2 regions of the Pseudomonas sp. UMAB-40 genome follow, and region 1 is predicted to be linked to the other one. Evidence: riboswitches for the same ligand, from Rfam matches in the RefSeq annotation. Region 1 holds a riboswitch; the other holds the start of a gene.
What was found. A riboswitch is a leader RNA that binds a small molecule or an ion and turns the genes downstream of it on or off. The one in region 1 is predicted to bind cobalamin.
Positions count from the first base shown of each region.

Region 1 (15,712 bases):
ACCCTTCGAGTACCAGCATCGGCGCCGGATAGAATTCCTTGACCGGGCCGAGGCAAAGAACCGCCAACGGCTTGGCCCCGGGCGGCAAACCCAACAGGTCCGCCAGCGCTTGCGGCTCGAACAGCGACACCCAGCCCATGCCCAGACCTTCGGCTCGGGAGGCCAGCCAGAGGTTCTGGATCGCGCAGGACAACGAGGCCATGTCCATTTCCGGCAAGGTGCGTCGACCGAAGATGTGGCGCTCGCGATCGTCCATCAGCGCGGCGACCAACACCTCGGCGCAGTCATTGATGCCTTCGACCTTGAGCTTCATGAATTCGTCGGTGCGCTCGCCGAGGGCTTCGGCGGTGCGGATGCGTTCTTCTTCCACCAGCTGCTGGATCTTGCCGCGCAGGGCCCGGTCGCTGATGCGGATGAAGCGCCAGGGCTGCATCAGGCCGACGCTGGGGGCCTGATGGGCGGCTTCGAGCAGGCGTCGTAACAACGACGGCTCGACCGTGCCGCCGCTGAAGTGGCGCATGTCGCGACGTTCGGCAATGGCCCGGTACACCGCTTCGCGTTCGGCCTTGCTGAATGCGTTGTCGGTCATGGCCTCTTCGCGAGCAAGCCCGCTCCCACAGTGGACCGCGTTTTTTCAGACAACACATCTTCAACTGTGGGAGCGGGCTTGCTCGCGAAGGCGTCCTCACAGTTGGGCGCAAACAGTGCGGCAACCGCCGAAGGATTCGACGGGAAATAAAAATGCACGTAAGAAGCCGTCATCCGCCCCTCACGATAAACCGCCTCCGCCCCACGCCCGCCATTCGGACTCAGCCCACGAGCAATCGGCTCAAGTTCGGTGCTGGTCAACGAATGGTGATAGGTGTGCCCACGCAGCGAACCTTCCGGCAACTCAACCGCTTGCAACGCCAACGCGGCCAGACGCTTTTGCATCACCGCATCACCTTTGAGCAAGCCCACCAGTTCAGCGCGAGTGCCTTCGACATCGGTCAATGAATCGAGCAGGTACAACATCCCGCCACACTCGGCCAGCAACGGCTTGCCGGCAGCATGATGGGCGCGGATCGCGTCGAGCATCGGGGTGTTCTGCGACAGCGCCACATGGTGCAGTTCCGGATAACCGCCCGGCAGATAAAGGCTGTCAGCTTCCGGCAAATCAACATCGCGGATCGGCGAGAAGAACAGCAATTCGGCGCCCATGGCCCGCAGCAAATCCAGGCTCGCGCCGTAGGTGAAGGCGAACGCTTCATCACGGGCCACGGCAATTCGGATGCCTTTAAGCAAAGGCTCGGCGGCGATCACGTCGGGTCCGGCGAATTCCACGGCGGGCGGCAGCGCCACATCGCAACTGCTGGCCAGCGATTCGGCCGCCGCATCGAGGCGCAGGTCGAGATCGTTCAACTCGCTGGCCTGGACCAGACCGAGATGCCGACTCGGCAATTCGATCCCGGTTTCCCGCGACAAGGCGCCATACCAGCGCAAGCCTTCAGTCAGGCTGCCTTCGAGCAATTGCGCATGACGCAGCGTGCCCACGCGATTGGCCAATACACCGGCAAACGGCAGGTCCGGCTGATACTTCGCCAGCCCCAACGCCAGCGCACCAAAGGTCTGCGCCATGGCCGTGCCGTCGATCACCCCGAGCACCGGCACACCGAAGTGCCGCGCCAGGTCAGCGCTGGACGGCGTACCGTCGAACAGGCCCATGACGCCTTCGATGAGGATCAGGTCGGCCTCCCCGGCCGCTTCCCACAACAGACGACGACTTTCCTGCTCGCCGACCATCCACATGTCCAGTTGATACACCGGCGCACCGCTGGCGCGCTCGAGAATCATCGGGTCGAGAAAGTCCGGGCCGCATTTGAACACGCGGACCTTGCGCCCCTGATTGCGGTGCAAACGGGCCAGCGCGGCGGTGACGGTGGTCTTGCCCTGACCGGAGGCCGGCGCGGCAATCAATACCGCTGGGCATTGACGATGGCTGTTCATAAAGTGCAGCTCACAACTCGACGCCTTTTTGCGCTTTGATCCCGGCCTGGAACGCGTGCTTGATCACGCCCATTTCGGTGACCGTGTCGGCCAGTTCGATCATCTCTGGTTTGGCGCCGCGACCGGTGACCACCACGTGTTGCATCGGCGGACGCGCCTGCAAATCACTGAGTACCTGATCGAGGTCGAGGTAGCCGTGCTTGAGGGCGATGTTCAACTCATCCAGCACCACCAGACCGATCGACGGGTCACGCAACAGCTCCTGGGACACCGCCCACGCGGCCTCGGCGGCGGCGATGTCACGCTGACGGTCCTGGGTTTCCCAGGTGAAGCCCTCGCCCATCACATGAAAACGCACCTGCTCCGGAAAGCGCCGGAAGAACAGCTCTTCGCCAGTGCTGTTACGGCCCTTGATGAACTGCACCACGCCGCACTGCATGCCGTGGCCCATGGACCGGGCGAGCATGCCAAAGGCCGAGCTGCTCTTGCCTTTGCCGTTGCCAGTCAGCACCAGCAGCAGGCCGCACTCATTCGGCGAGTTGGCGATGCGTTCGTCGATGACGGCTTTTTTGCGCTGCATGCGCGCCAGGTGGCGTTCGTCACGATCAGGGGAATCAGTCATGGGGGAGCTCTCCGTTGAGGCTGGATAACGGCGGGCAGGCACAAGAATAGACGGCAAGAAGCCTGGCATCGCCCACCGTGATGCCGTTGGATGAATCAGGCCGGTCTCCGGGCTCATGAGCGGCTCGCGCCGGACTGCGCGCCTTCCCATGTCAGTCGACACAGTGGCTCAAGACGCAGTGTTCACTCATTTACCGTTGCGGGGGCAGGGCCGGGATCGTGACGTTTCGTCGCTTGGCGATAGTCACTCACCGGCTTCCCTGTTTCACTCTGTCGGCCATCGCCACAGAGCACCTGAAACAAGCCGCGAAGGTTAGAGGGTTGGGGGTGGAGCGTCAATTGAAGACAAAGCGCGAGCGCTCGATATACTGCCGCCCATCAATTACCTGACGCCCATCTTGCACCACACTGTCAGCAGTGATATCAAAGCGCCACAAACCCAACAACACAATTACAAGGGTGAGCAACATGCAAGGCATGATCATCAGCAATCCGAGGCTGGAATTCCTGCGACCGGTGCTGGAACGCTGGTTTGACTGTATCGACCGCTACAACGCCGTGCGCGGCGATAACGACACGCCATATTGGTACGACGAGAAAGCCAACCTTGGCCTGCTCTCCGCCGCAGCGTGGATGGCGGAAATGGTCACGCTGCAACAAACGCCGACCCGTAAACAGAACGAAGAAGGCGAACGCAACAGCCGCGCCGACCTGTTTATCGCCTCCACTGAAGAGCGCGCCTACCTCCAGACCACGCAACGCTGGCCGCGGGTTAATAACCTGAACCTGACCCAGGCGCTGCAGGACATCACCAGCGACGCCAAACGCATCAGCTATTCCAGCGACCTGAAACTCGGCTGCCTGTTCGTTGCGCCTCAAAAGGCCCAGCAGAGCGCGACGCCGGAAGAACTCCAGGACATGGTCGACGACCTGCAAAAGGAACACAGCTGCGCCGTGGCCTGGTATTTCCCATACGCCTACCGCAAGTTGCGCAACGAAGCCGGCAACTATCACCCCGGCATCGCTGTGCTGCTCAAGGAAGCCCGCGGCTGACCGGTTGAACCATCGCGTGCTTAAGCTTCTCTATGATTAAGACAATGCACTCATAGGGAAGACCAGCATGCGCAAGCCCCAGCTCGTTCTCGTCATCGTGCTCGCCGGAGGGCTCGCCGCCTGTGGCGAAACCTCCAGCCTGCAAGTCTCCGACGGCACCGGCCCGTCACCCAAGCTGCCCGAACCGAACAAGACCCTGATCCCGACGGTGAACATCGCCCCGGCGATCGGCTGGCCGGATGGCGCGAAACCCACCGCTGCGGCGGGCACTCAAGTGGCGGCATTTGCCGAAGGGCTCGATCACCCGCGCTGGCTCTACGTGCTGCCCAACGGCGATGTGCTGGCGGCCGAAACCAACGCGCCACCGAAACCTGATGATGGCAAAGGCATTCGCGGCTGGGTGATGGGCAAAGTCATGGGCCGTGCCGGTGCCGGCGTCCCCAGCCCCAACCGCATCACGTTGCTGCGGGACAAGGACCACGACGGCATCGCCGAAACCCGCACGGTGTTCCTGGAAAACCTCAATTCGCCCTTCGGCATGACCCTGGTCGGCAACGACCTGTACGTCGCCGACACCGACCGCTTGCTGCGCTTTCACTATGAAAATGGCGACACCGCGATCAAGTCGCAGCCGATCAAGGTGGTCGACCTGCCGGGTGGCACGCTGAATCACCACTGGACCAAAAACGTTATCGCCAGCAAGGACGGGAGCAAGCTGTACGTCACGGTCGGCTCCAACAGCAACGTCGGCGAAAACGGTCTGGATCAGGAAGAAGGTCGCGCGGCGATCTGGGAAGTGGATCGCGCCACCGGCAATCACCGGATCTTCGCTTCGGGGATTCGTAATCCAAACGGCCTGGCCTGGGAACCTCAGACCGGCGCCCTGTGGACGGCGGTCAATGAGCGAGACGAAATCGGCAGCGACCTGGTGCCGGACTACATCACGTCGGTGAAGGACGGCGGGTTCTACGGCTGGCCCTTCAGCTACTACGGCCAGCATGTCGATATTCGCGTCGAGCCGCAAAACCCTGATCTGGTGGCCAAGGCCATTGCGCCGGATTATGCGGTCGGCCCGCATACCGCATCGCTGGGCCTGTCGTTTGCCGAGGGCAACACACTTCCCGCGCAATTCAAGGAAGGCGCCTTCATCGGCCAGCACGGCTCATGGAACCGCAAGCCGCACAGTGGTTATAAAGTTATTTTCGTCCCGTTCGCGGGAGGCAAGCCGACCGGGCAGCCGGTTGATGTACTGACAGGGTTCCTCAATGACGATGAGAAAGCCATGGGCCGGCCCGTGGGAGTGGTGATTGATCAGCAGGGCGATTTGCTGGTGGCCGATGATGTGGGGAACAAGGTGTGGCGGGTGTCGGCCACGAAGTAACTGCAACACATATCCCTTGTGGGAGTGAGCCTGCTCGCGATTGCGTCAGCATAGCTAGCAATGATGTTGCCTGACGCACCGCTATCGCGAGCAGGCTCGCTCCCACAAGGGCTTCGCGTTTAGCGTTTACGACAAAGCGTGAGCCCATCACCCAACGGCAACAACGACAGATCCACACGCGCGTCATCCTTCAAGGCGCGATTGAGCGCCTGGATGGCTCGGGTGTCTGCGCTCTCGGGATTCTCCTCAAGCACTCGCCCACTCCACAGCGTGTTATCGAACACCGCCAGCCCGCCGACCCGCAGCAGACGCAGGGCATGCTCCAGATAGTGCGGATAGTTGGACTTGTCGGCATCAATGAAGATCAGGTCGAATTGCCCCGGCTGATCCAGCATGGCGAGCGTTTCCTGCGCGGGCGCCAGACGCAGGTCAATGCGCTCGGCCAGCCCCGCTTCCTGCCAATAACGGCGTGCGATAGCGTTGTAGTCGCCAGGGATATCACAGCAGATCAGCGAACCGCCCTCTGGCAACGCAGCGGCCATGCACAAAGCGCTGTAACCAGTAAAAGTGCCGACTTCCAGCAAGCGCTTGGCGCCAATGAGTTTGACCAGTAACGCGAGGAACTGCCCCTGCTCCGGCGCTACCTGCCAGCGCGCCATGGGCATCGCCTGGGTTTCATCGCGCAAGCGCTTGAGCAGCGGCGTTTCCCTCAGGGAAACGTCGAGCAGGTATTGATACAGGGCATCGTCGAGATTGAGAGTGCGAGCGGTCATGACAACCTCTTCGGACAGGACGCTACGGGTTACGCGCCAGGTGTTCAGGCTGCAGAACGCGCTTGGCGCTCAGATAAGCCTTCTGCCAGTAAGCCTTGGACAGGCTGTCCAGCTTCACCGTGCCGCCAGTGGCCGGCGCATGAACGAAGCGGCCTTCGCCGACGTAGATACCGGCATGGCTGACCTGGGAGCCGCCATTGGTGGCAAAGAAGATCAAGTCACCGGTTTGCAAGCCTTCCTTGCCGACGCTGGCCGCCTGCATGCTGATCATTTCGCGGGTGGTTCGCGGCAGGGAAATACCGGTGACGTCACGGTAGACGTAACCGATCAGGCCGCTGCAATCGAAGCCCGAATCCGGCGTGTTGCCACCCCAACGATACGGCGTGCCCACCAGACCCAGCGCACGGAACAGCACGTCTTCTGCCTCGGGGGAAAAGGGTTGCGGGTTACCGAAAACAATGGGCGCGCGAACCACCGGCGCAGGTGGCGGTGTGCGACTGGCGCAGGCGCTGAGCAGCGCTGCGAAGAACATGATTGCGAGGCGGGCCGACATCGTCATAAGCAGAACATCCTGATCTGGCTGCGGCTTTTTCTGCCGGGAAGACAGAAAAGAAAACCGCCTGCGCAGGACGCAGGCGGTTTGCCATCAATAATAGATCTGGATTCTAGCGGCTATACGCCAAACTTCAAGTAAGACTTTAAGTTCGCCTTACAAACTGTCCGCCTACTTCATTGCGAAGAGGCAGTTGTCACCACCAACGTGGCGACAGATTAAGCCTTATTTGCGTGCAGTGACCACGGTCGGGGCCATCGCGAGAGCGCGCTTGGCTTCGATGAAGGTCTTGCTCCAGTAGCTGTCGCCCAGGCTATCGACCCGGACACCACCGCTTTTTCGGCTGCTGGAGTGGATGAACTGATTGTCACCCAGGTAGATCCCGGCGTGACTGACACGACCGCGACGACCATTGGTGGCGAAGAACAGCAGATCACCCGGCTTCAGCGCGCTGCGAGCAACCAGCGGAGCGTCGACGTTGATCATTTCGCGAGTGGAGCGCGGCAGGTTCATGCCGGCTTCTTCACGAAACAGATAACCGATGAAACCGCTGCAATCGAAGCCAGCCTCGGAGGTACCGCCGAAACGGTAACGGGTACCGATCAGGGACATGCCACGCTCGAGGATGCTGTCGGCCAGAACTGGAAGCTGGTACGACTTGCCATCGGCGAAGTCTGCCAGTTCCTTATCGGTGGCCAGCTCTTCCTGGAAAAGAACGGAAGAAGACTGCGCTGTAACTGAATTCTTGACCTGCTGTTGTTGCTCTTGCTGAGTCACTGGGGAGTGGGCAGCGCAACCGAACAACAGGGTGACGAGTGCGAGAGGCACGAGGGGTGCGAAGCGCTTTAGCATGGGCACGACCGTGGCTGATAGTTGTAAAGAAGCCGAGACTATGCCCGCTATCATCCTCATTTGCAAATTCAATCGAACTTTATGTGACTTCCCGGTTTCGCGATTACATCTAAGCGCTTAAGCCCCATTTAGACACTCGCGCAGCCTGCAACCCTGTAGGAAAGCGGATTTTCTGGCGCCTGAAACATGTCAAAACCCCCGCCAGGCTTAGGTTTTACCAGCCTAGAGTTTCTTTGAGGAACGGGATCGTCAGCTTGCGCTGAGCTTGAAGGGAGGCCTGATCGAGACGTTCAAGCAGCTCGAAAAGCGCGCTCATACTGCGGGTACCGCGAGTCAAGATAAAATGCCCGACTTCATCGGTCAGGTGCAGGCCGCGACGGGAGGCGCGCAGTTGCAAGGCGCGCAATTTGTCTTCGTCGGAGAGCGGACGCATCTGGAAGATCAGTGCCAGGGTCAGGCGCGATTTCAGGTCAGCCAGTTTCACCGGCAATTCCCGTGGCGAGGTTGATGCAGCAATCAGCAGACGCCGACCGCTGTCGCGCAGACGATTGAACAGATGGAACAGCGCCTCTTCCCAATCCGCCCGGCCGGCCACCGCCTGCAAATCATCAAGGCAGACCAGTTCGTATTGTTCGAGGTTGTCGAGGATCGAGATGCCGCGGTCCAGCAGCTCGGCCAGCGGCAGATACACCGCCGGCTCCCCCAGTTGTTCGAAGCGCAGGCAGGCTGCCTGCAACAAGTGCGTGCGCCCTACCCCGTCCTTGCCCCAGAGATAAATCAGGCTTTCGGTCCAGCCGGCGTCGGCTTCGCATAGCCGCTCGACATAGCCGAGTGCAGCGGCATTGGCGCCTGGGTAGTAGTTGATAAAGGTAGCGTCATCACGCAGACGCACACCTAGGGGCAGCTGAATCGGTTTCATGCTGACTGAACAGTTCCAAAGGAACCGTTAGTGGCCTCTGTGTAAAGTTTGCGAAGTTTATACCCGTGAGGCGGGTCGCACAATGCGACAGACCACAAGCAAAATCAAAGGTTTGCGTTAACGCCCTGGTTTGATGACAGTTTCTTTGGCGGCGCATGTGACAGCAGTGCGGGGGATACGGGCCGACCTGGCATGCAACCAGGCCGCCCGCCACAGGACTTCAACGACTCTTATAGCTGCGGTTCGTCGACACCGCTGTAGATATCAGAGTCCTTATACAAATCTTGCACATGGCGCACCAGCACCATGATCACCGCCGCCACCGGCAACGCCAGTAACACGCCGGTAAAGCCGAACAGTTCGCCCCCCGCCAGAATGGCGAAGATCACCGCCACCGGGTGCAGGCCGATACGATCGCCCACCAGCAGCGGCGTCAGCACCATGCCTTCCAGTGCCTGCCCGACCATGAACACCGCGACGATGCCAATCATGGGATACAAATCGCCACCGAACTGGAACAGGCCGGCGATCAACGCCGCGCCGATCCCGATGACAAACCCCATGTACGGCACAATGGCCGCCAGACCTGCGATCAGACCGATCAATAGCCCCAGTTCCAGCCCCACCAGCATCAAGCCCGCGGCATAGATCACGCCCAGCGCCAGCATCACCAGCAACTGCCCGCGAACGAATGCACCGAGCACTTCATGGCATTCGCCCGCGAGTGTCACGACGCGTTCTTCACGATCACGGGGCAGCAGGCTGCGGATCTTGGCCATCATCAGGTCCCAGTCCCGCAGCAGGTAGAAACTCACGACAGGGATCAGCACCAGATTTGCCAGCCAGCCAATCAGCGCCAGCCCGGACGCCGTCGCCTGACTCAGCACCACCCCGACGATGTCGGTGGTCTGGCCCATGTGTTCGCTGATCGCGGCCTTGAGCTTGTCGAACTTCCAGAAGTTATCCGACAGTCCGAATTTTGATTGCGCCCACGGCAGTGCGGTGTGCTGCAGCCAGTCGAGCATCTGCGGCGCCAGTTCATACAAGCGAAACAACTGCTTGGCGAGCATCGGCACCAGAACCAACAGCAATGTGGTGAAGATCAAGGTGAACAACGCAAACACCGCCACCACGCCCCAGGTACGTGACAAGCCGGCCTTTTCCAGCCGATCCACCAGCGGATCGAACAGATACGCCAGCAGCAACGCGACCAGAAAGGGCGTCAGGATCGGATGCAACAACCAGACAAACACGCAGAGCAGAACCACCCCACCCAACCAGAACCAACGCCGCGTATCGGCCATGTACCACTCCATATGCATCTATATAAAGAAAGAAAACGTTACCAACGGAATCTCAGCTGCGGCACCGGCGCCGGTGTTGGCGCAACGACCGGCGCCGCACCCTCGGCTGGCTGCGCAGGCGCTGCCGGTGCAGGCGCCTCACCGGCCGGAACCTCCTGCAACTTCGCCAGGGACAGTTGCGAGCGTAACTGCTCGGCGCTGCCATTGACCCGATAAAGAATGCGCTCGCCGTCGACCGTTTGCAGGCGCGCACCAAAAGGCTCCAGCAAGCGCCCAAGGGCGGCGTAGCGCTCCAGGTTCATGCCCTGCACTTCCAGCAATTGTTCGCCCGACGCCCCCGGCTTGACGACAAACCGCGGTGCCAGACGCTCACTGACAGCCAGCATCACCGCATCGGCCACAGCAGCCTGATCCGCCCCTTGTACGCTGCCCGCCTCTTTCTTGTCGCCCAACCAGAAATTCCACTTGGCCTGCCACTGGCCGCCCTCTTCACGGGCATGCACCGCGAGCAAGGCGTCAGCGTTGTAACGGTCCGATGCTGCGCGCAGCGGCGTGGCATCCGTGCCTTCAAGGTTCGGCGCCGTAGCGACCAGTTGCTCACTCAGGTCCGCCAATGGCAGACGCAACGGCAGACCACGGTGTTGTGCCGCGCGACGCAACGGCGCGGCGCTGGCCTGACCATCGCCCACCAGGCTCGATCCCTCGGCGGAGTCGTTCAACCACCAACTCAAGATCGACGGCCGATTCGCCCCCCACAAAGACAACCCGGCGCGGCGCAAGGCTTGTTCGGTACTGGCCGGGTCGAAATCGACTTTCAGCACTTCCGGCGGGCCAGCGTCGAAACCGTATTGACTGATGATTTGTTGCGGATCTTTGCGCAGCGCCGCCAACCCCGGACTTTGCACAGCCTTGGGATCGCCGGTCAGGCGCAGCACCAAGGTGTCCAGCGCGCGCTGGGTCGCCTGATCGCGCTCCTCAGTCGATTGACTGCTAACAGGCTCGCGCACTTGATACAGGCCTTTAACGGTTTCGGCATGACTCGCCAGGCTGACCAGTGACAAACAGCCTGCAAATAAAAATCTGGAAAAAAAACGCATGGAAGATTCCTGACGACGAGAGCGGCTGGAACAGACCGCATGAAGATGATCGAGCAAGGCTGTGACCACATCCCTGCGCAAAACATTCACCACGATCTGACTAAGTTTTCGCACTGTCCTAACGATAGACGGTTAATCGCGATACCTTATACAGCCATCGAGGCGGCGACCAACACGGACAATACCGGTTTTTTTCAGCCGATATGCCCCTGCCGTCGGCGTGAGGATGGCCGCTGCCCTTCAAGCCTGATAAAATCGCGCGCCTTCGCAGACCGGCAACAGCCGGGCACCCTGAAATTCGTGCAAGGCGCTCGCCTTCGTTTATTTCGGCGGTCCCACTGGACTCGGTCGTTACCCCTGAATCCCCCCTAAAGGCCTGGATCATGAGCAAGCAACCCTCCCTGAGCTACAAGGACGCCGGTGTAGACATCGACGCCGGTGAAGCATTGGTCGAACGCATCAAGAGCGTCGCCAAGCGCACTGCGCGCCCGGAAGTCATGGGCGGCCTGGGCGGTTTCGGCGCCCTCTGCGAAATCCCGGCCGGCTACAAGCAGCCCGTGCTGGTTTCCGGCACCGACGGCGTGGGCACCAAGCTGCGCTTGGCCTTGAACCTGAACAAGCACGACAGCATCGGCATCGACCTGGTGGCCATGTGCGTGAACGACCTGGTGGTCTGCGGCGCCGAGCCGCTGTTCTTCCTCGATTACTACGCCACCGGCAAGCTGAACGTCGAAACTGCGACCCAGGTCGTGACGGGCATCGGCGCTGGCTGTGAACTGTCCGGCTGCTCCCTGGTCGGCGGCGAAACCGCTGAAATGCCTGGCATGTACGAAGGCGAAGACTACGACCTGGCCGGCTTCTGCGTCGGCGTCGTGGAAAAATCCGAAATCATCGACGGTTCGAAAGTCGCTGCCGGCGATGCCCTGCTCGCCCTGCCGTCTTCCGGCCCGCACTCCAACGGCTACTCGCTGATCCGCAAGATCATCGAGGTGTCCGGTGCCGACATCGAAAACATCCAGCTCGACGGCAAACCGCTGACCGACCTGCTGATGGCCCCGACCCGCATCTACGTGAAGCCGCTGCTCAAGCTGATCAAGGACACCGGCGCGGTCAAAGCCATGGCCCACATCACCGGTGGCGGCCTGCTCGACAACATCCCGCGCGTACTGCCAAAAGGCGCCCAAGCCGTGGTTGACGTCGCGAGCTGGACCCGTCCTGCCGTATTCGACTGGCTGCAAGAGAAAGGCAACGTCGACGAAAACGAAATGCATCGCGTGCTGAACTGCGGCGTCGGCATGGTCATCTGCGTTGCCCAGGAACACGTCGAGACGGCGCTGAACGTCCTGCGTGAAGCCGGCGAGCAGCCTTGGGTTATCGGTCAGATCGCCACCGCTGCCGAAGGCGCGGCCCAGGTAGAACTGAAGAACCTCAAGGCTCATTGATGTCCCAGACCTGTGATGTGGTGGTGCTGTTGTCCGGCACCGGCAGTAACTTGCAGGCCTTGATCGACAGCACGCGGACCGGCGACAGCCCGGTCCGCATCGCCGCGGTGATTTCCAACCGCGCCGACGCTTACGGCCTGCAACGCGCCAGGGACGCGGGTATCGACACCCGCTCCCTGGATCACAAAGCTTTCGAAGGTCGCGAAGCCTTCGATGCCGCGCTGATCGAACTGATCGACGCCTTCAACCCCAAACTCGTGGTACTGGCCGGTTTCATGCGCATCCTCAGCGCTGACTTCGTGCGCCACTACGCGGGTCGCCTGCTCAACATCCACCCCTCGCTGCTACCCAAATACAAAGGGTTACACACTCATCAGCGCGCGCTGGAAGCCGGCGACACGGAACATGGCTGCTCCGTACACTTCGTCACCGAGGAACTTGATGGCGGACCACTGGTCGTACAGGCAGTAATACCGGTAGAGTTGCACGATTCGCCGCAGAGTCTGGCGCAGCGGGTCCATGCTCAGGAGCACCTGATCTACCCGATGGCTGTACGCTGGTTTGCCGAAGGCCGTTTATCGCTCGGTGAACAAGGTGCTTTACTGGATGGAAAGTTACTCGCGGCCAGCGGCCACTTGATTCGAAACTAGGAGATTTTATGCGTCGCGCCTTGCTCTTCGCTTGCGCTCTGTTTGCCCTGCCTTTTGCGCAGGCTTCAGAACTTCAACCTTTCTCCGCCAGCTACACCGCCGACTGGAAGCAGCTGCCCATGAGTGGCACGGCTGAACGCAGCCTGACCCAGGGTGCCAACGGCGTCTGGAAGCTCAGTTTCAAGGCCTCGATGATGATCGCCAGCCTGACTGAAGAAAGCACCCTGACCCTGGACAAGGACACGTTACTGCCCCAGTCCTACCACTTCGAACGCGGTGGTCTGGGTAAAGCCAAGAAAGCCGACCTGGACTTCGACTGGACCAACAAGATGGTCACCGGCACCGATCGCGGTGAGGCGGTCAAGATCCCGCTCAATCGCGGCATGGTCGACAAATCCACCTATCAACTGGCCTTGCAGCATGACGTAGCCGCTGGCAAGAAAAGCATGAGCTATCAGGTCGTCGATGATGGCGAAGTCGATACGTATGACTTCCGCGTGCTGGGCTCGGAAAAAGTCGACACCAAGGCCGGTCAGATCGATGCGATCAAGGTCGAGCGCGTGCGCGACCCGACGCAAAGCAAGCGCATCACCGTCCTGTGGTTCGCCAAGGACTGGGATTACCTGCTTGTTCGCCTGCAACAGGTCGAAACCGACGGCAAGGAGTACAACATCATGCTCCTCGACGGTAAGGTCAACGGCAAGGCTGTCAAAGGCAGCTGATCCCGCTCGACACAAAAATCCGGAATCCGACAAGGATTCCGGATTTTTTATGCCTGCTGAACGTCAAATCCGCGACAGCGCCTGGGCCAGGTCGGCGCGCAGGTCCTCGACGTCCTCGACCCCCACGGACAAACGCACCAGTGCATCGCCGATCCCGAGTTGCGCGCGGGTGTCTGCGGGGATGGTGGCATGCGTCATGATTGCCGGGTGCTCGATCAGACTTTCCACCCCGCCCAGGCTCTCGGCCAGGGCAAATATCTGAACATTCTCGAGGAAGCGTCTGGCGCCGGCCAGGTCGCTGTTCAGGTCGAGGGAAATCATCCCGCCGAATCCACGCATCTGCTGTCGTGCCAATTCGTGCTGCGGGTGCGACGGCAAGCCCGGATAGTAAACGCGTGCCACCTGCGGCTGACGCTCCAGCCATTGCGCAAGCTCCAGCGCGTTACTGCAATGGCGCTCCATGCGCAGCGCCAGGGTCTTCACGCCGCGCAGGGTGAGGAACGCGTCAAACGGCCCGGCGATGGCGCCCACCGCGTTCTGCAAAAAGCCCAGGCGCTCGGCCAGTTCGGCGTTCTGCCCGACCACCGCGATGCCGCCGATCACGTCGGAGTGGCCGTTCAGGTACTTGGTCGTCGAGTGCACCACGATATCGAAACCCAGCTCCAGCGGGCGTTGAATCCACGGGCTGGCGAAGGTGTTGTCGGCGACACAGAGGATGCCGCGCTCGCGGCAGATGCGTGCAATGGCGGCAAGATCAGAAAGGCGCAGCAGAGGATTGCTCGGCGTCTCGACACAGACCATCCGCGTGTCGTCCTGCAACGCCGCTTCGAAGGCGGACAGGTCGGTCAGGTCGACGTAGCTGAAGCGATGCCCGGCACTGCGCTGACGGACTTTGTCGAACAGCCGGAATGTCCCGCCGTACAGGTCGTTGCCGGAGACAATGTGCGCGTTGGCATCGAGTAATTCGAGCACCGTGGAAATCGCCGCCAGCCCGGAGGCGAAGGCGAACGCCCGGGTTCCGCCCTCAAGGTCCGCCACGCAACGCTCCAGCGCAAAGCGCGTCGGGTTGTGCGAGCGCCCATAGTCGAAACCCTTGTGTACGCCGGGGCTCTGCTGCAAATACGTGGAGTTGGCGTAGATCGGCGGCATCAGCGCCCCGGTGGAAGGATCCGGTGTCTGTCCGGCATGGATCACACGGGTGCCGAAGGCGCGGGGCGCGCCGGATTCATCGTGCTGACTCATGTAAGCGATCTCCGTAAGTGATTGAGCAGGTCGACTCGCGTAATCAGGCCATGGAAGCCCGAAGCGTCGGCGATGATCGCCACCAGCCCACGATCGAGCTCCGCCTGCAGTTCGGCCAGACTGGCGTTTGCCGGCAGGGTTTGCAACTTGTCAGTCATGGCGCTGGCCACGGGCATGCGCAAGTGCGAAGCGTCTTCGTGCACGCCCAGCAGAATATCGGACTCGTCGATCACGCCGACCAGCCGCTTTCCGTCCGCCAGCACCGGCAGTTGCGAGACATCGGCCAGGCGCATGCGCTGGAAGGCAGTGAGCAGCGTGTCGTCGGGGCCGACGCTGATCACCCGGCCATCCTCGAACCGCCGCGCGATCAGATCGCGCAGGTCGCCGTAGCGCTTGTATTGCAGCAGGCCCTGATCATTCATCCACTGGTCGTTGTAGACCTTCGACAGGTAGCGGGTGCCGGTGTCGCAGACGAAGCTGACCACTCGTTTCGGCTCGGTCTGCTCGCGACAGTAACGCAGCGCCGCCGCCAGCAAAGTGCCGGTCGAGGAACCGCCGAGAATGCCTTCGGCGCGCAGCAGTTGGCGGGCATGATCGAAGCTTTCCTCGTCGCTGATCGAATAGGCGTGGCGCACACTGGAAAGGTCGGCAATCGACGGAATGAAATCCTCACCGATGCCCTCCACTGCCCATGAACCCGCCTTGCCGAGGATGCCGCTGCGGCTGTACTCGGCCATCACCGAACCGACCGGATCGGCGAGCACCATTTCGAGGTTCGGTTGCACACGTTGAAAGAAGCGCGTCAGCCCGGTCAGCGTGCCAGCCGAACCGACGCCGACGACGATGGCGTCCAGATCGTGCTGGGTCTGTGCCCAGATCTCCGGCGCGGTGCTGCACTCGTGGGCCAGCGGGTTGGCCGGGTTGTTGAACTGGTCGGCGAAGAAGGCATCGGGAATCTCCTGCGCCAGCCGCGCCGCCACGTCCTGATAGTAATCGGGATGGCCCTTGCCGACGTCGGAGCGGGTGATGTGCACCTCGGCGCCCATGGCCTTGAGGTGCAAGACCTTCTCAGTGGACATTTTGTCTGGCACCACCAGCACCACTCGATAACCTTTGG
Region 1 covers NZ_LT607560.1:107,742-123,453, forward strand. The annotation lists gene bluB (5,6-dimethylbenzimidazole synthase) at 1-589, opposite strand, end outside; gene K0F88_RS15510 (cobyrinate a,c-diamide synthase) at 586-1,986, opposite strand; gene cobO (cob(I)yrinic acid a,c-diamide adenosyltransferase) at 1,997-2,608, opposite strand; cobalamin riboswitch at 2,689-2,920, opposite strand; gene K0F88_RS32435 (hypothetical protein) at 2,943-3,077, opposite strand; gene K0F88_RS15520 (hypothetical protein) at 3,076-3,660, shown strand; gene K0F88_RS15525 (sorbosone dehydrogenase family protein) at 3,728-5,041, shown strand; gene K0F88_RS15530 (O-methyltransferase) at 5,161-5,814, opposite strand; gene K0F88_RS15535 (C40 family peptidase) at 5,837-6,373, opposite strand; gene K0F88_RS15540 (C40 family peptidase) at 6,593-7,219, opposite strand; gene hda (DnaA regulatory inactivator Hda) at 7,434-8,138, opposite strand; gene K0F88_RS15550 (AI-2E family transporter) at 8,369-9,442, opposite strand; gene K0F88_RS15555 (DUF2066 domain-containing protein) at 9,481-10,539, opposite strand; gene purM (phosphoribosylformylglycinamidine cyclo-ligase) at 10,923-11,981, shown strand; gene purN (phosphoribosylglycinamide formyltransferase) at 11,981-12,631, shown strand; gene K0F88_RS15570 (DUF3108 domain-containing protein) at 12,640-13,353, shown strand; gene K0F88_RS15575 (PLP-dependent aspartate aminotransferase family protein) at 13,417-14,595, opposite strand; gene K0F88_RS15580 (pyridoxal-phosphate dependent enzyme) at 14,592-15,712, opposite strand, start outside.

Region 2 (15,712 bases), on a different contig from region 1:
ACAACGTCTTCGACTGCGTCGCGCAGCTCGGCCGGGATCTGGTCGTAGATCTCCAGTTGCCCGGCGTTGACGATACCCATGGTCAGACCGTTGCGGATCGCATACAGCAGGAACACCGAGTGGATCGCCTCACGCACCGGGTTGTTGCCGCGGAACGAGAACGACACGTTGGACACGCCACCCGAGGTCAGGGCAAAGGGCAGTTCGTCGCGGATGTAGGCACAGGCGTTGATAAAGTCCACAGCGTAGTTGTTGTGTTCTTCGATGCCGGTGGCCACGGCGAAGATGTTCGGGTCGAAAATGATGTCTTCCGGCGGGAAGCCGACTTCGTTGACCAGAATGTCGTAGGAGCGTTTGCAAATCTCTTTCTTGCGCGCTTCGGTGTCGGCCTGGCCGGCTTCGTCGAACGCCATCACGACCACGGCAGCGCCATAGCGCTTGCACAGTTTGGCGTGGTGAATGAACTGCTCTACGCCTTCTTTCATGCTGATCGAGTTGACGATGCCCTTGCCCTGGATGCACTTGAGGCCGGCTTCGATCACTTCCCATTTCGAGGAGTCGATCATGATCGGCACACGGGAGATGTCCGGTTCACCGGCAATCAGATTGAGGAAGGTCACCATGGCCTTCTTCGAATCGAGCATCCCTTCGTCCATGTTGATGTCGATGATCTGGGCACCCGCTTCAACCTGTTGCAGGGCCACTTCCAGCGCTTCGGTGTAGTTGTCTTCACGGATCAGGCGGGCGAATTTCGCCGAGCCGGTGATGTTGGTGCGCTCTCCGACGTTGACGAACAGCGAACTGCGGTCGATGGTGAACGGCTCCAGGCCCGAGAGGCGACAAGCCTTGGGGATTTCCGGGATAACACGTGGCGCATAACCGGCCACGGCTTTGGCGATGGCTTCGATGTGGCCCGGCGTGGTGCCGCAGCAACCGCCGACGATGTTGAGGAAACCGCTCTGGGCGAATTCTTCGATGACCTTGGCGGTTTCCGAGGGCAGTTCATCGTACTCGCCGAATTCGTTCGGCAGGCCGGCGTTCGGATGCGCCGAAACGTGGGTGCCGGCCTTGTTCGACAGTTCTTCCAGGTACGGGCGCAATTCGCTGGCACCGAGGGCACAGTTCAGCCCGACCGAGATCGGCTTGGCGTGGGCGACCGAGTTCCAGAACGCTTCGGTGGTCTGGCCGGACAGGGTTCGGCCGGAGGCGTCAGTGATGGTGCCGGAAATCATGATCGGCAGTTCGATACCCAACTCTTCAAACACACCTTGCACGGCGAAGATCGCGGCTTTGGCGTTCAGGGTGTCGAAAATGGTTTCGATCAGGATCAGGTCAGCGCCGCCTTCGATCAGGCCTTTGGTGGCCTCGGTGTAGTTTTCCACCAATTCATCGAAGGTCACGTTGCGGTAGCCGGGGTTGTTCACGTCCGGCGACAGCGAGCAGGTGCGGCTGGTCGGCCCGATCACGCCAGCGACGAAGCGCGGCTTGTCCGGCGTTTCCAGGGTCTTGGCGTCGGCCACCTTGCGTGCCAGGCGCGCGCCTTCTACGTTTAATTCGTATGCCAGGCCTTGCATGCCGTAATCGGCCAGGGAAACCTGGGTGGCGTTGAAGGTGTTGGTTTCCAGAATATCGGCGCCGGCATCCAGGTAGGCTTTCTCGATGGAGCCGATCACGTCCGGGCGCGTCAACACCAAGAGGTCGTTGTTACCTTTGACGTCGCTTGGCCAGTCAGCAAAGCGTTTGCCGCGATAATCCTGCTCTTCGAGCTTGTAGCTCTGGATCATCGTGCCCATGCCGCCATCGAGAATCAGAATGCGCTCTTTGAGGGCGTGCTTGAGAGCTTGAAGGCGAACACTGCGATCGGACATTGGGACTACTCGGAAAGACCATGACGAAGGGCCGGGATGATAGCAAACCTGTGCGCTTTTAGAGCATGTCCCGGATTTGCATGAATATCGCTCATGTTGGTGCGAGGGCCGGAACGGTAGAATCGCGGCGATTTTTCAGGAACGGGACCTGGGACATGTCGTATCGCGTCATCACCAGCATTTTGATGCTGCTTATAAGCTGGGATGCCGTGGCGCAGGGTCCGGCCATTTCCTACACGCGTGACATTCAACCGATCTTTACCGAAAAGTGCGTGGCCTGCCATGCCTGCTACGACTCCGCCTGTCAGCTCAATCTGGGCAGCGGCGAAGGGGTGGTGCGTGGCGCGACCAAAACCCCGGTCTACGATGGTGAACGCAGCCAGGCGGCGCCACCGACCCGGTTGTTTTATGACGCTTTCGGCAAGCGTGCCTGGCAACAGAAGGGCTTCTATTCGGTACTCGACGCCCAAGGCAGTCAGGCGGCGTTGATGGCGCGAATGCTGGAACTGGGCCACAAAACCCCGCTGCAACCCAACGCCAAGCTGCCTGAAGACATCGTCCTGGGCCTGAACCGGGAAAACATGTGCGCCATGCCGACGGAGTTCGACGTCTACGCCAGTACCCACCCGAAAGAAGGCATGCCGCTGGCGGTCACCGGCCTGACCGACCAGCAATACCAGACGCTCCAGCGCTGGCTGGCCTCCGGGACGCCTATCGATGAGCAAGGCCTGGTCCCTAGCGCAAAAGAAGCCTTGCAGGTGGTGCAGTGGGAAAACCTGCTCAACGCTCCGGGCGCCCGGCAAAGTCTGGTCGGCCGCTGGTTGTTCGAGCATTGGTTTATCGCCCACCTTTACTTCAAGGACGGTGAGCCTGGGCATTTTTTCCAATGGGTGCGTTCGCGCACCCCGACGGGACAGCCAATCGACCTCATCGATACTCGACGCGCGAATGACGATCCGGGCACGCAGGTTTATTACCGTTTGTGGCCGGTGCAAGGCGTGATCGTGCACAAAACCCACATTACCTATCCGCTGAGCGCAGCGAAGATGGCGCGGATCAAAAGCCTTTTCTATAGCGGCAACTGGCAGGTCGATGCCTTGCCGGGATACGGGCCGGAGCGCCGGGCCAACCCGTTCAGCACGTTTGAAGCGATCCCGGCTCAAGCGCGTTATCAGTTCATGCTCGATAACGCCGAATACTTCGTCCGCACCTTCATTCGCGGCCCGGTCTGCCGTGGCCAGATCGCCACGGATGTGATCCGTGACAACTTCTGGGCGCTGTTCCAGGCGCCGGAGCACGACCTCTACATCACCGACCCGAACTACCGCGGCCAGGCCACGCCGTTGTTGGCGATGCCGGGACAAAACGACGATGTCGGCAGCGTCCTGGGCCTGTGGCATGACTACCGCGACAAGCGCAACGAGTACGAAGCGCTACGCCGGGACAATTACGCCGATCTGCCGGCGCCGAGTTGGTCGACCCTGTGGGCGGGCAACGACAACGCGCTGCTGAGCATCTTTCGGCATTTCGACAGCGCGTCGGTGAACAAGGGCCTGATCGGCGAAGTGCCGCAAACCATCTGGCTGTTTGACTATCCGCTGCTGGAGCGCACGTATTATCAGTTGGTGGTCAACTTCGACGTGTTCGGCAACGTGTCTCACCAGGCCCAGACACGTCTGTACTTCGACCTGATCCGCAACGGCGCGGAGCAGAATTTCCTGCGCCTGATGCCGGCCGATTCGCGGGATGACTACCTCAATGATTGGTACCAGAGCGGCGGCCAGTTCAAGATGTGGCTGGATTACGAAGCCATCGACAATGACAAGCCGACGGCACTGAAACTGGATGAGAAGGACCCCAAGCGCGACTTCGCGATGCAACTGCTGGCCCGTTACGGCGAGCTCGATGCCAGGCCCGATCCAATCAACCGTTGCGACGGCGCGTACTGCTCGCGACCGAACATCGACCCGGCGTTGCAGAGTGCCGAGCAGGCGCTGAGTCGCCTGACTTCGCGCCCGGCGGCCGGTTTGAGGGTCATCGATCAGTTGCCGGAAGCGACCATGCTGCGCATCGAGACGGCGAGCGGCAAGCGCGAGGTCTACAGCCTGCTGCGCAACCGGGCCCACAGCAATGTGGCCTTCCTGCTCGGTGAATCGCTGCGCTATCAGCCGGGGCTCGACACCTTGACGATTTTTCCGGGTGTGCTCAGCAGCTACCCGAACTTCATGTTCAACATTCCTGCCGACCAGGTGCCGGCGTTCGTCGATGCGATGGAAAACGCCAAGGACGCGCACCGCTTCGAGAAAATTGTCGAGCGCTGGGGCATTCGCCGCAGCCATCCGCAGTTCTGGTTTTACTTCCATGACCTGAGTCGCTACGTCCAAGAAACCGAGCCGGTGGAAGAGGGCGTGCTGGACATGAACCGGTACGAGAATCTTTGATCGACCTTTAAGCGTGGGCAGGTGTCGGATTTCATAGGCACCGCCAAACCCCTGTGGGAGCGGGCTTGCTCGCGAAAGCGGTGTATCAGCAACACTGATGGCGACTGACACACCGCTTTCGCGAGCAAGCCCGCTCCCACAGGGGATGTGTGGTGGTTTTGGGATTGCGATCGGAGGAGCGCCGATGTTGATTTCAGTACAGGCACTGCGCGCCGTCGCGGCCTGGACCGTGGTCTGCCACCACTTCATGCAGATTTTCTTCGACTTCAAGGCCCGTGGCCCCGTGGGGCAGATGTTCATCGACAAGGGCGCGGTGGGCGTTGATATTTTCTTCGTCATCAGTGGCCTGGTGATCTTCCTGTCCACCGAAGGTAAATCGCTGCCGCCCGCACGGTTTCTCTTGTATCGACTGTTTCGCATCGTGCCGGCGTACTGGCTGTACACGGTGCTGATGGCGTTGGTGGTCGTGTTCGCACAGCCTGTGTTGCCGGACCAGACGGTCGACTGGTCACATTTCCTGCTGTCGTTGTTATTCATTCCCACGGAAAACCCCGGTGGCTACGGGATCTATCCGACCCTCAATGTCGGCTGGACGCTGAACTACGAAATGCTGTTCTACGTGCTGTTTGCCTGGGCATTGCTGTTCCGCTTGCAGGTTCGGCTGCTGATCGTCGCGGCGTTGCTGTTTGCGGTGTGCCAGGCGTGGACCGGTTATGGCTGGATCAGCGAGTTCTACCGCTCGGACATTGTTTATGAGTTTTTGCTGGGGATCGCCATCGGCATGATCTATCGGCGCGGCTGGATCAAACCCGGTTTCTGGCTGCCCTTGTTGGGGATTGGCGGCGCGTTGCTGGCGATTTATAACCTGGCGCCGCAGCCACGCTTCCTGGCCTGGGGCGTCCCCGGTGCGGTGTTGGTGATGGCGTGTATGGCGCTGGAGCGCTATGTCGAGAACTCCCGGCTGTTCAGGGTGCTTGGCGATTGTTCCTACTCGGTTTACCTGATGCACGTGTTGGTGCTGTCGGTTGGCGGGTTTGTCGCACAGCGTTATGGGCTAAATCCTTACCTGATGTTCGCCGTTTGTGTGGTGGCCATCGGCGTGGCGTCCTGGGCAAGTTACGAATATGTAGAAAAACGCAGCTATCGGTGGCTTAAAGAGTGGATCGACGGCGAATCAGCGAATAACGCGGCTCTGGCTCTTTCCCGACAAAAATACTAGGACTTTGTACGGCGCGATGATTGGCGTAAACTGCGCCCAAGCCTGCGAGGAGTTTCCATGACCGCTATTACCATCACCGACGCCGCCCACGATTATCTGGCTGATCTGCTCTCCAAGCAGAACACCCCGGGTATTGGCATCCGCGTCTTTATCACCCAGCCTGGCACCCAGTACGCCGAAACCTGCATTGCGTACTGCAAGCCGGGCGAAGAAAAACCTGAAGACACCGCGTTGGGGCTCAAAAGCTTCACCGCCTACATCGATTCGTTCAGCGAAGCTTTCCTGGATGACGCGGTCGTCGACTATGCCACGGACCGCATGGGCGGCCAGCTGACGATCAAGGCGCCCAACGCCAAAGTCCCGATGGTCAATGCTGACAGCCCGGTCAATGAGCGTATCAACTACTACCTGCAAACCGAGATCAATCCTGGGCTGGCCAGCCACGGCGGTCAGGTCAGCCTGATCGATGTGGTCGAAGACGGCATCGCCGTGCTGAAGTTCGGCGGCGGTTGCCAGGGCTGCGGCCAGGCAGACGTCACCCTTCGCGAAGGCATCGAGCGCACCTTGCTTGAGCGCATTCCCGAGCTCAAGGGTGTACGCGATGTGACGGACCATACGCAGAAAGAAAACGCCTACTACTAAGGTGTTCGCTGCGAAATGAAAAAACGGCACCCGTGAGTGCCGTTTTTTTATGGGTGAAATTCACTGGCCCCATCGCGAACAGGCTCGCGTTGGGGTCCTATGGCCTGTAGAGATGCGCATGCCCCGCGCGATACAGCGACGACTCGCTGAACTGATCGCTACCCAACACCCGACCCACCAGAATCAACGCCGTGCGCCGAAAACCTTTCGCTTCAACCTTCGCGGCAATGTCCGCAATCGTCCCCACCACCCAATCCTGATCCGGCCAGGTCGCCCGGTGAATCACCGCAATCGGGCAGTCGGCGCCGTAATGCGGCAGCAATTCCGCCAGAATCCTCTCCAGATGATTAACCCCCAAATGAATCGCCATGGTCGCCCCGTGCTGGGCCAGGCTCCCCAGTTCTTCACCGGCCGGCATCACGGTTTTGTCGGCGTAGCGGGTCAGAATCACACTCTGTGAAACGTCGGGTAGCGTCAGTTCAGCCCCCAACAGCGCCGCACAAGCCGCCGTCGCCGTAACCCCAGGAACGATTTCAAACGCAATCCCCAGTTCACGCAAATAGCGAATCTGCTCACCAATCGCCCCGTAAAGACTCGGATCACCCGAATGCACCCGCGCCACGTCCTGACCGTTGGCATGGGCGGTCTTGATCAGTTCGATGATCTGCTCCAGGTGCAGTTCGGCGCTGTTGACCACCTGTTCGGCACAATGGCCTTCGAGCACGGCGGCGGGCACTAAAGAGCCGGCGTAAATGATCACCGGACAACTGCGAATCAGCCGTTGGCCTTTGACGGTGATCAGTTCCGGGTCGCCGGGACCTGCGCCAATGAAGTAGACGGTCATCGTCCGTTCCTTTGAATAAAGAGTCTGTCAGAAAAGGGGCTTGGGCAAGGCTTCAGATGAAGATTGCTCATGATCGAAGGTGGGGATTATCGGGGATCTTACGCAACGCAGGCCAATGCCAGGGTGGCCTGTGCATATTTTTGTCGCGAAATCAGCAGTTTCGCCGGTGCCTGGGCCAGGTGTTCGACCAGGGCCAGGGCGGCACTTTCCGCCACGCCGTAGCAGCCAGTGCGTTCGAACGCGATGTCCGAATGATGGCTGAGTTGCGGTTTATAACCTTCCAATTGCTCACGGCTGAAATACATCAGCGGCAACGCGAGTTGTTCGGCGAGTTCGATCAGGCCAGGCTCATTACGCTTCAAGTCGATGCTGGCCAGGGCCTTGATCTGGTGAAGTCCGATTTGATGAGCCTGCAATGCCTGAACGATCAACGCCCGCAGCGTGCTGGCGGGGCAGCCGCGCTGGCAGCCCAGGCCGACCACTAAAGTCGGCGCTGCGCGGGTATCAATCATGCGTGGTATTGGCCATCGCTTTTGCGGCGGAACAACCAGGCGCTGATCAGGCCCAAAGCCAGCCAGAACGCGACGTTGGTCAGCTGCGACGCGATTTTGAACTGCGCTTCCAGCGCTTCCGGCGCGAGCATCGAGTGCACTTCCGGTTGCGGCGCGCCGATCACGTGCGGAACGGCGAGAATCGCCACGCCGAGGATCTTCATCAGCCAGTGACGGCTGAACACAATCAAGGCGATGCCGACAGCGGTGGAGGCGGCCGTGCCAATCCACCAGAGTTGCCGTTGGGCCAGATCCGCTGCGGCAGTGCCCGGCAGTTCAGGCGGCAGGCCGAGGGTCGGCGCCAGCACGAACGTCGCGTAACCGGCCAGGCCCCAAAGCAAGCCCTGGGAGGTTTTGGTCGGTGCACGCAAGGTGTAGAGACCGGCGAGCATCAAGGCAAAGCCGACGGCGACCACCAGGTTACCGCCCGTGGTCGACAGCACGCGCTGCCAGCCGTCTTCCGGTTCCCAGGCTTCAGCGTCGTGACTGTGAGCGGCAACACCGGCGGCGTGTTCGTGAACTTCAACAGCGGCCGGCTCGGATTTTTCGTAGGTTTCGGCCTGCAGAATCAGCGGCGAGACCCAGAAACTTTGCAGCAGGGTCAGCAGCAGGGCGGCCAGCAGTCCGGTGAAACCTGCGGTTTGCGCTATACGCTTGATCATGTCGGCAGGTCTCAATGGCACGGGAAGGCGGAGCTGTGACGGGTATCGTGCGCGGCATTGTGCACCGCTTCGATGTGCGAGAAACCGGCGAAATACACGAGGCACGCGCCAAGGATCGACGCGCACATGGCGGCGATCAGACGTTGGCTCAGGGTTGTGGTGGTGCTGGCGGAGCTATGGTCGGTACTGCTGATGATCGACATGGCGCATCCCTCTGGTCTGTCAGCGGGTGAATAGAGCGCATGGAAGACCCCTGCGAGTCGGGCGCGCAGAGGTTCAAACAGCGCCCGCCCACCGCGGGTTTGTTATTCAGTGACGTAAGGGTCACTTTGTGTTGCGGGCCGGTCTCCGGGCTCACGAGGGGCCAAGGCTTGCGCCTGAACCTGCAAGCATCACCTTCCCATGCCGAACTGCTGGCACAGTGGATCTGACGCTTCGCTCGCTTACCGTTGCGGGGGCAGCACCGGACTGACATGGCTTTGAGTAAAGCACATGATTCACCGGTTTCCCGTTTCACCCTGTGAAGGGCACCCGTAACAAGGCGTGTAGGAGAGCATGGGCGGGGGTTTGGCGTCAATTGGCATGGGTTCTCATTTCGATGCCGAGGTGAATTCTTCGCGGGCAAGCCTCGCTGCTACAAAAGCACTGCCGTCCTGTAGGAGCGAGGCTTGCCCGCGAAGGGGCCGGTGAGGGCGCCACAAGACATTGACCCGCCCCCACACCATGCGTAGCCTTGCGCTTTCGAGGTTCTTCGGCATTTGCCGAAGCTAAGAAGGGAACGCGGTCGATGCCGCGGCTGCCCCCGCAACTGTGAACGGTGATGTTCGCTGCCACGCCACTGCAAACCCTGTTCAGCGGGTTCGCGGGAAGGCGCAGCGAATGCCAGGCCCACAAGCCCGGCACACCGTCAGCCAGGAGACCTGCCTCGACACAGATTCTCACTACAACCGGGCGGGGTGATCCGGTGGCGAACTCTTCCGCGCGCGCCCGTCGCTGCGATTGTCGTCCCGTATGCCCGCCACCTTGCCAAAGGGCATCCGATGAAAACACTGGCCAAACTCCCCGTCACCATCGTTACCGGCTTCCTCGGCTCGGGCAAAACCACCTTGCTGCGGCACATGCTCGACAACGCCCAGGGTCGCCGCATCGCGGTGATCGTCAATGAGTTCGGCGAGCTGGGCATCGACGGCGAAATCCTCAAGCAGTGCTCCATCGGCTGCACCGAAGAAGAAGCCAACGGCCGCGTCTACGAACTGGCCAACGGCTGCCTGTGCTGCACCGTCCAGGAAGAATTCTTCCCGGTGATGCGCGAACTCGTCGCCCGTCGCGGCGACCTCGACCACATCCTCATCGAAACCTCGGGCCTGGCCCTGCCTAAACCGCTGGTGCAAGCCTTCCAGTGGCCCGAAATTCGCAGCGCCTGCACCGTTGACGCGGTCATCACCGTGGTCGACAGCCCGGCCGTCGCCGCTGGCACTTTCGCCGCGTTCCCGGATCAGGTCGATGCCCAGCGCAAACTCGACCCGAACCTGGACCACGAATCGCCGTTGCACGAGCTGTTCGCCGACCAACTGGCCAGCGCCGACCTGGTGATCCTCAACAAGGCCGACCTAATCAGCCCGGAAGACCTGGCTCGCGTGCGCCTGGAAGTCGCCGAAGAGCTGCCGCCAGCGGTCAAAGTCATCGAAGCCAGCAGAGGCCGCGTGCCACTGGACGTGCTGATCGGCCTCGGCGCCGGTTCCGAAGAACACATCGACAGCCGTCACAGCCATCACGATCACCACCATGAAGGTGAAGACGATCATGACCATGACGCCTTCGATTCGATCTCCATTGAGCTGCCGCAAGCCGACGAAAGCCTGCTGCTGGACGCGCTGACCCAACTGGTGGTCCAGCACGGCATCCTGCGGGTCAAAGGGTTCGCGGCGATTCCGAACAAACCGATGCGCCTGCTGATACAGGGCGTGGGCACGCGTTTCGACAAGCATTTCGACCGTCAGTGGGGCGCCGATGAAGCGCGCACCACGCGCCTGGTGCTGATCGGCCAAGAACTGGACGCCACGCTGCTTGAAGCGCAACTGCGCGCCGCGCTCAGCGTTTAAGCCATGCACCTGCTCAGGACCCAGCCCGGCGGTTTCGTGTCGGATGACAACATTGCCGACCTTGGACAAACCCCCGCCGAGCTGGTGATCCTGTGCAGCGGCGACTCCAGCCTGGCGCTGCTCGCCGAAGCGGCGCAGCAACTGCCTGACGATTACCCGAGCGTGCGCCTGGCCAACCCGATGCAGGTGCAGAATCACGCGTCGGTCGACCTGTATGTCGACGAAGTGCTGCGTCATGCCAAGGTGATCCTGATCTCGCTGCACGGCGGCATCGCCTATTGGCGTTACGGGGTCGAGCGTCTGGTGGAGCTGTCCCAGCGCGGTGTTCAGCTGATTCTGGTGCCCGGCGATGATCGCCCGGACCCGGAACTCAGCGTCCTGAGTACCGTGGCCGCCGACGACCGCGACCGGCTCTGGCAGTTTTTGCGTCAGGGCGGTATGGCCAATGGCCTGGATTTTTTCCGCTGCCTGGCCAATCGCTGGCTGGATCGCGATTACGCCTGGGCCGAGCCGCAAACCCTGCCGCGCACAGCGATTTACCACCCGCAAAAGAGCCCCGCTGACCTTCACGATTGGCAAGCCGACTGGCAGGCCGGTCAACCGGTGGCGGCGGTGCTGTTCTATCGCTCGCATTTGCAGGCGGCGAACACCGCGTTCATCGATGTTTTCTGCCAGCGTTTGCAGGCGGCGGGTTTGAACCCGTTGCCGATTGCTGTGGCCAGTCTGAAAGAACCCGGCTGCCTGTCGGTGGTCGAGGACCTGCTGGACGAAGTCGAGGCGGGGGTGATCCTCAACACCACCGGTTTCGCTCAATCCAGCCCCGAAGCGCCGCATCTGCGGCCGTTTCGACGCAACATTCCGGTGATCCAGGCGATCTGCGCCCAGGACAACGAGCCGGGTTGGCTCGCCAGTGAACAGGGCCTCGGCCCGCGTGATCTGGCGATGCACATCGCGTTGCCGGAACTGGACGGGCGGATCATCAGCCGGCCGATCAGCTTCAAGGACTTGGCGTGGCGCAGCGAGCGCAGTCAGTCGGACGTGGTGTGCTATCGGGCGCAACCGGAGCGCATGGATTTCGTCGCCGAACTGGCGCGGCGCTGGATCGATCTGGCCCGGGTACCGAACAGCGAAAAACGCATCGCGCTGATCCTCGCCAACTACCCGACCCGCGATGGGCGCATCGGCAACGGCGTGGGCCTCGATACCCCGGCCGCCGCGCTGAACATCCTGCGGGCGCTGTACACAGAAGGTTATCCGTTGCCCGCCGAGTTGCCGGACAGCGGCACTGCGTTGATTCAACAATTGCTCGGGGGCGTCAGCAACGACCTCGACACCCTTGATCAGCGTCCCTGCGCGCAAAGTTTGGCGATGGACGACTATCGGCTGATGTTCAACCGATTGCCCGAAGCCAATCAGCAAGCGGTGCTGGAGCGTTGGGGCACGCCCGAAAGCGATCCGATGTGCCGTGACGGACGCATGATGATCGCCGGGTTGCGCTTTGGCCTGACCTTCGTCGGCATTCAACCGGCGCGGGGTTATCAGGTTGATCCGAGTGCGGTGTATCACGACCCGGACCTGGTGCCGCCTCACGGCTACCTGGCGTTCTACTTCTGGCTGCGCAACACCTATGGCGCCCACGGCGTGATTCACGTCGGCAAGCATGGCAACCTCGAATGGCTGCCGGGCAAAGGTGTCGGGCTGTCGGAAAACTGCTGGCCGGACGCGTTGCTCGGGCCGCTGCCGAACATCTATCCGTTTATCGTCAACGACCCGGGCGAGGGCGCCCAGGCCAAGCGTCGCACCCAAGCGGTGATCATCGACCACCTGATGCCGCCGCTGACCCGCGCCGAAACCTACGGTCCGCTGCGCAACCTCGAGTTGTTGGCCGACGAGTATTACGAAGCGCAATTGCTCGATCCGCGCCGCGCCCGAGAGTTGCAGCGCGACATCCTGCAACTGGTGCGCGACACGCACATCGACCGTGAACTGCAACTGGACGAAAAACTCAACAGCGACGCTGATGCGGCGATCTGGTTGCCGCGGCTGGACACGTACCTGTGCGACTTGAAAGAGTCGCAGATACGCGATGGCCTGCACATCTTTGGCGAGTCGCCGACCGGGCGCTTGCGCATTGATACATTGTTGGCGCTGTTGCGCATTCCCCGTGGCGATGGACGTGGGGCGCAATCCAGTTTATTGCGGGCGTTGTCCAAGGCGTTTGAACTGGGGTTTGATCCGCTGGATTGTGCGTTGGCCGAGCCATGGACCGGGCCGCGGCCCGTAGAGCTGCTGAGCGTTACTGATCAAGTGTGGCGCACGGCTGGCGATACCCGCGAACGGCTGGAGCTTTTCGCCGCCCAGTTGATCTCGCTGACACTGACCCCATCTCAAGCCAGCCAAAACCCCTGTGGGAGCGGGTTTGCCCGCGAAGGCGGTGTATCTGACAACTCATTGTCGCCTGACACTGCGCTTTCGCGGGCAAGCCAGCTCCCACAGGGTTCTATGTGGACTGACGTTAGCGCCATCCTTGAGAGTCTGCGCGAAGTGGTCGCACCACGCCTGGACGCCTGCGGCCCGGCAGAAATGCGCGGCCTGCTCGACGCCTTGAGCGGCCGCTTTGTCCCGGCCGGCCCCAGCGGCGCACCGAGTCGCGGTCGACTGGACGTGCTGCCGACCGGGCGCAATTTCTACTCGGTGGACGTGCGCAATCTGCCAACCACCACCGCGTGGCGCATCGGTTTCCAGTCGGCCAACCTGATTCTCGAACGGCATCTGCAAGACCACGGCGATCACCTGCGTCAGCTCGGCCTGTCCGTCTGGGGTACCGCGACCATGCGCACCGGCGGCGACGACATCGCCCAGGCCATGGCGCTGATGGGCGTGCGCCCGGTCTGGGCCACCGGCAGTCAGCGGGTCGACGACTTTGAAATTCTGCCACTGAGCTTGCTCGACCGTCCGCGGGTGGATGTGACGTTGCGCGTGTCCGGATTCTTTCGCGATGCCTTCGCCAACCTGATCCGCCTGTTCGACGCCGCCGTGCAAGCGGTCGCCGCGCTGGACGAACCGGACGACCTCAACCCGCTGGCCGCCAAAGTGCGCGCCGAACGTGAAGCGCTGATGCAATCGGGCCTTGATGAAGAAGCGGCCAAGCGTCAGGCCGGTTGGCGCATCTTCGGGGCCAAACCCGGTGCTTATGGCGCAGGCGTGCAGGGCGCTATCGACGGCCGTCTGTGGCAAAGCCGCGAAGACCTGGCCGAGGTTTACCTGAACTGGGGCGGCTACGCTTACGGCGGGTCCGATGAAGGCACCGCCGCCCGCGAACAATTCGCCCAGCGTCTGAGCCAGGTGCAGGCGGTGCTGCAAAACCAGGACAATCGCGAGCATGATCTGCTCGATTCCAATGACTATTACCAATTCCAGGGCGGCATGCTCGCCGCCGTGGAAAGCCTCAGCGGCGAAGCGGCGGCCAGTTACCATGGCGATCACAGTCAGCCGGATTTGCCGAAGATCCGCACCTTGAAGGAAGAGCTGAACCGGGTGATCCGCTCCCGGGCGGCGAATCCGAAGTGGATCGACGGCGTGAAGCGTCACGGCTATAAAGGCGCATTCGAATTGGCCGCGACGGTGGATAATCTGTTCGCCTTCGACGCCACGACCCAGCTGATCGGCGATCATCAATACGCATTGCTGGCGGATGCGTATTTGCTCGATCCGGCGACCCGGGATTTTGTGCGTGAGCATAATCCGCATGCGTTGCGCGACATGACCGAGCGCATGCTCGAAGCGCAGCAGCGGGGGATGTGGCAGGAACCGGGCGCGTATCGCGAGGCCCTGGAAAACCTGTTGCTGGATATAGAAGAAGACAGCTGAAATGGACCTGTGGCGAGGGAGCAAGCTCCCGCTCGGCTGCGCAGCAGCCCAAAACCTGAAGGCACATTTTGTCAGGCATACCTTAGTGTCAGTATCTACGGCTGCTTCGAAGCCGAACGCGAGCAAGCTCCCTCGCCACAGGTTTTGAGTGTGTTCTTGAGATCGCTGTTACCGACCATGACCGAGTATTGAAGATGACCGACACCCCACATTTCCCCCTCTCCGCCGTGGTCGGCGCCGACGATCTGAAGCTCGCGCTCTACTTGACCGCCATCGATCCCAAGATCGGCGGCGTGCTGATCGAAGGCCCACGCGGCATGGCCAAGTCAACCCTCGCCCGAGGCCTCGCGGACTTGCTGGCCAGCGGTCAATTCGTCACCTTGCCCCTGGGCGCCACCGAAGAACGGCTGGTCGGCACCCTCGATCTCGACGCCGCCCTGAGCGAAGGCCGCGCGCAATTTTCCCCCGGCGTACTGGCCAAGGCCGACGGCGGTGTACTGTACGTCGATGAGGTGAATCTGCTGCCCGATCACCTCGTTGACCTGTTGCTCGACGTGGCCGCCAGCGGCACCAATCTGATCGAGCGCGACGGCATTTCCCATCGGCATTCGGCGAAGTTTGTATTGATCGGCACCATGAACCCGGAAGAGGGCGAGCTGCGTCCGCAACTGCTCGACCGTTTTGGCCTGAACGTCGCCCTCAGTGGTCACACTGCACCGGCCGAACGTGGCCAGATCATCCGTCGGCGTCTGGATTTCGACAGCGATCCGCAGGGTTTCTGCGTCGAGTGGGAAAGCCAGCAGCAGTCCCTGCGTGAACGCTGCCAGAAGGCGCGCGGCGCATTGGCGAACATCCCGCTGGATGATGCCGCACTGGCGCAGATTACCGAGCGCTGTTTTGCCGCTGGGGTCGATGGCCTGCGCGCCGATCTGGTCTGGTTGCGCGCGGCCCGTGCCCACGCCGCATGGCGAGGGGCGAGCGCCATCGGTGAGGAAGACATCGACGCCGTCGCCGAGTTTGCCCTGCGTCATCGTCGCCGCGAGCAATCGCCCCCAGCGCCGCAACACAATCAGTCGCCCTCGGCGCAATCTTCCAGCCCGAGCGAAGGCCAGGGCCAATGGGGCGAAATGCCCGCTCAGGCGCTGCCGGTCGGCGCCCGACGTGAAGTGCCGAGCTGGCCAAAAAAGCCCTAGGCATTCGCCCTCGATCTGACGCGGGGGCGAATGCCAGACCCCGCGCAGGACGGCTGGACAACGGAAAGCAGGGCAAGCGTCACGCTGCGCGCAGCGGCTCGATCAACTGGCCCGGCACTTTGCTCAATGGTCGGCCGCGTCAGCGCAAAGATGTGCTGTTCCACCTGCGCACGCGTTCCTCCCATGAGCTGTGGCTGGTGATCGTCGACGCATCGGCCTCGACACGCCGTCATCAGGCTCTAAGCGATGCCAAGGGATTACTTGCTCAGTTGTTCGACGACGCGTACCGCCAACGCGCGCGCCTGGCCTTGTTGACCGCC
Region 2 covers NZ_LT607573.1:53,896-69,607, reverse strand. The annotation lists gene metH (methionine synthase) at 1-1,868, opposite strand, end outside; gene K0F88_RS26790 (fatty acid cis/trans isomerase) at 2,024-4,309, shown strand; gene K0F88_RS26785 (acyltransferase) at 4,494-5,528, shown strand; gene nfuA (Fe-S biogenesis protein NfuA) at 5,586-6,170, shown strand; gene cobM (precorrin-4 C(11)-methyltransferase) at 6,268-7,014, opposite strand; gene K0F88_RS26770 (cobalamin biosynthesis protein) at 7,113-7,526, opposite strand; gene K0F88_RS26765 (CbtA family protein) at 7,523-8,227, opposite strand; gene K0F88_RS26760 (CbtB-domain containing protein) at 8,239-8,430, opposite strand; cobalamin riboswitch at 8,549-8,777, opposite strand; cobalamin riboswitch at 8,955-9,170, shown strand; gene cobW (cobalamin biosynthesis protein CobW) at 9,268-10,329, shown strand; gene cobN (cobaltochelatase subunit CobN) at 10,333-14,199, shown strand; gene K0F88_RS26745 (ATP-binding protein) at 14,394-15,392, shown strand; gene K0F88_RS26740 (VWA domain-containing protein) at 15,446-15,712, shown strand, end outside.
Region 2: it holds a riboswitch for cobalamin, as region 1 does, so the genes downstream of both, cobW (cobalamin biosynthesis protein CobW) here and cobO (cob(I)yrinic acid a,c-diamide adenosyltransferase) in region 1, are expected to answer to the same signal.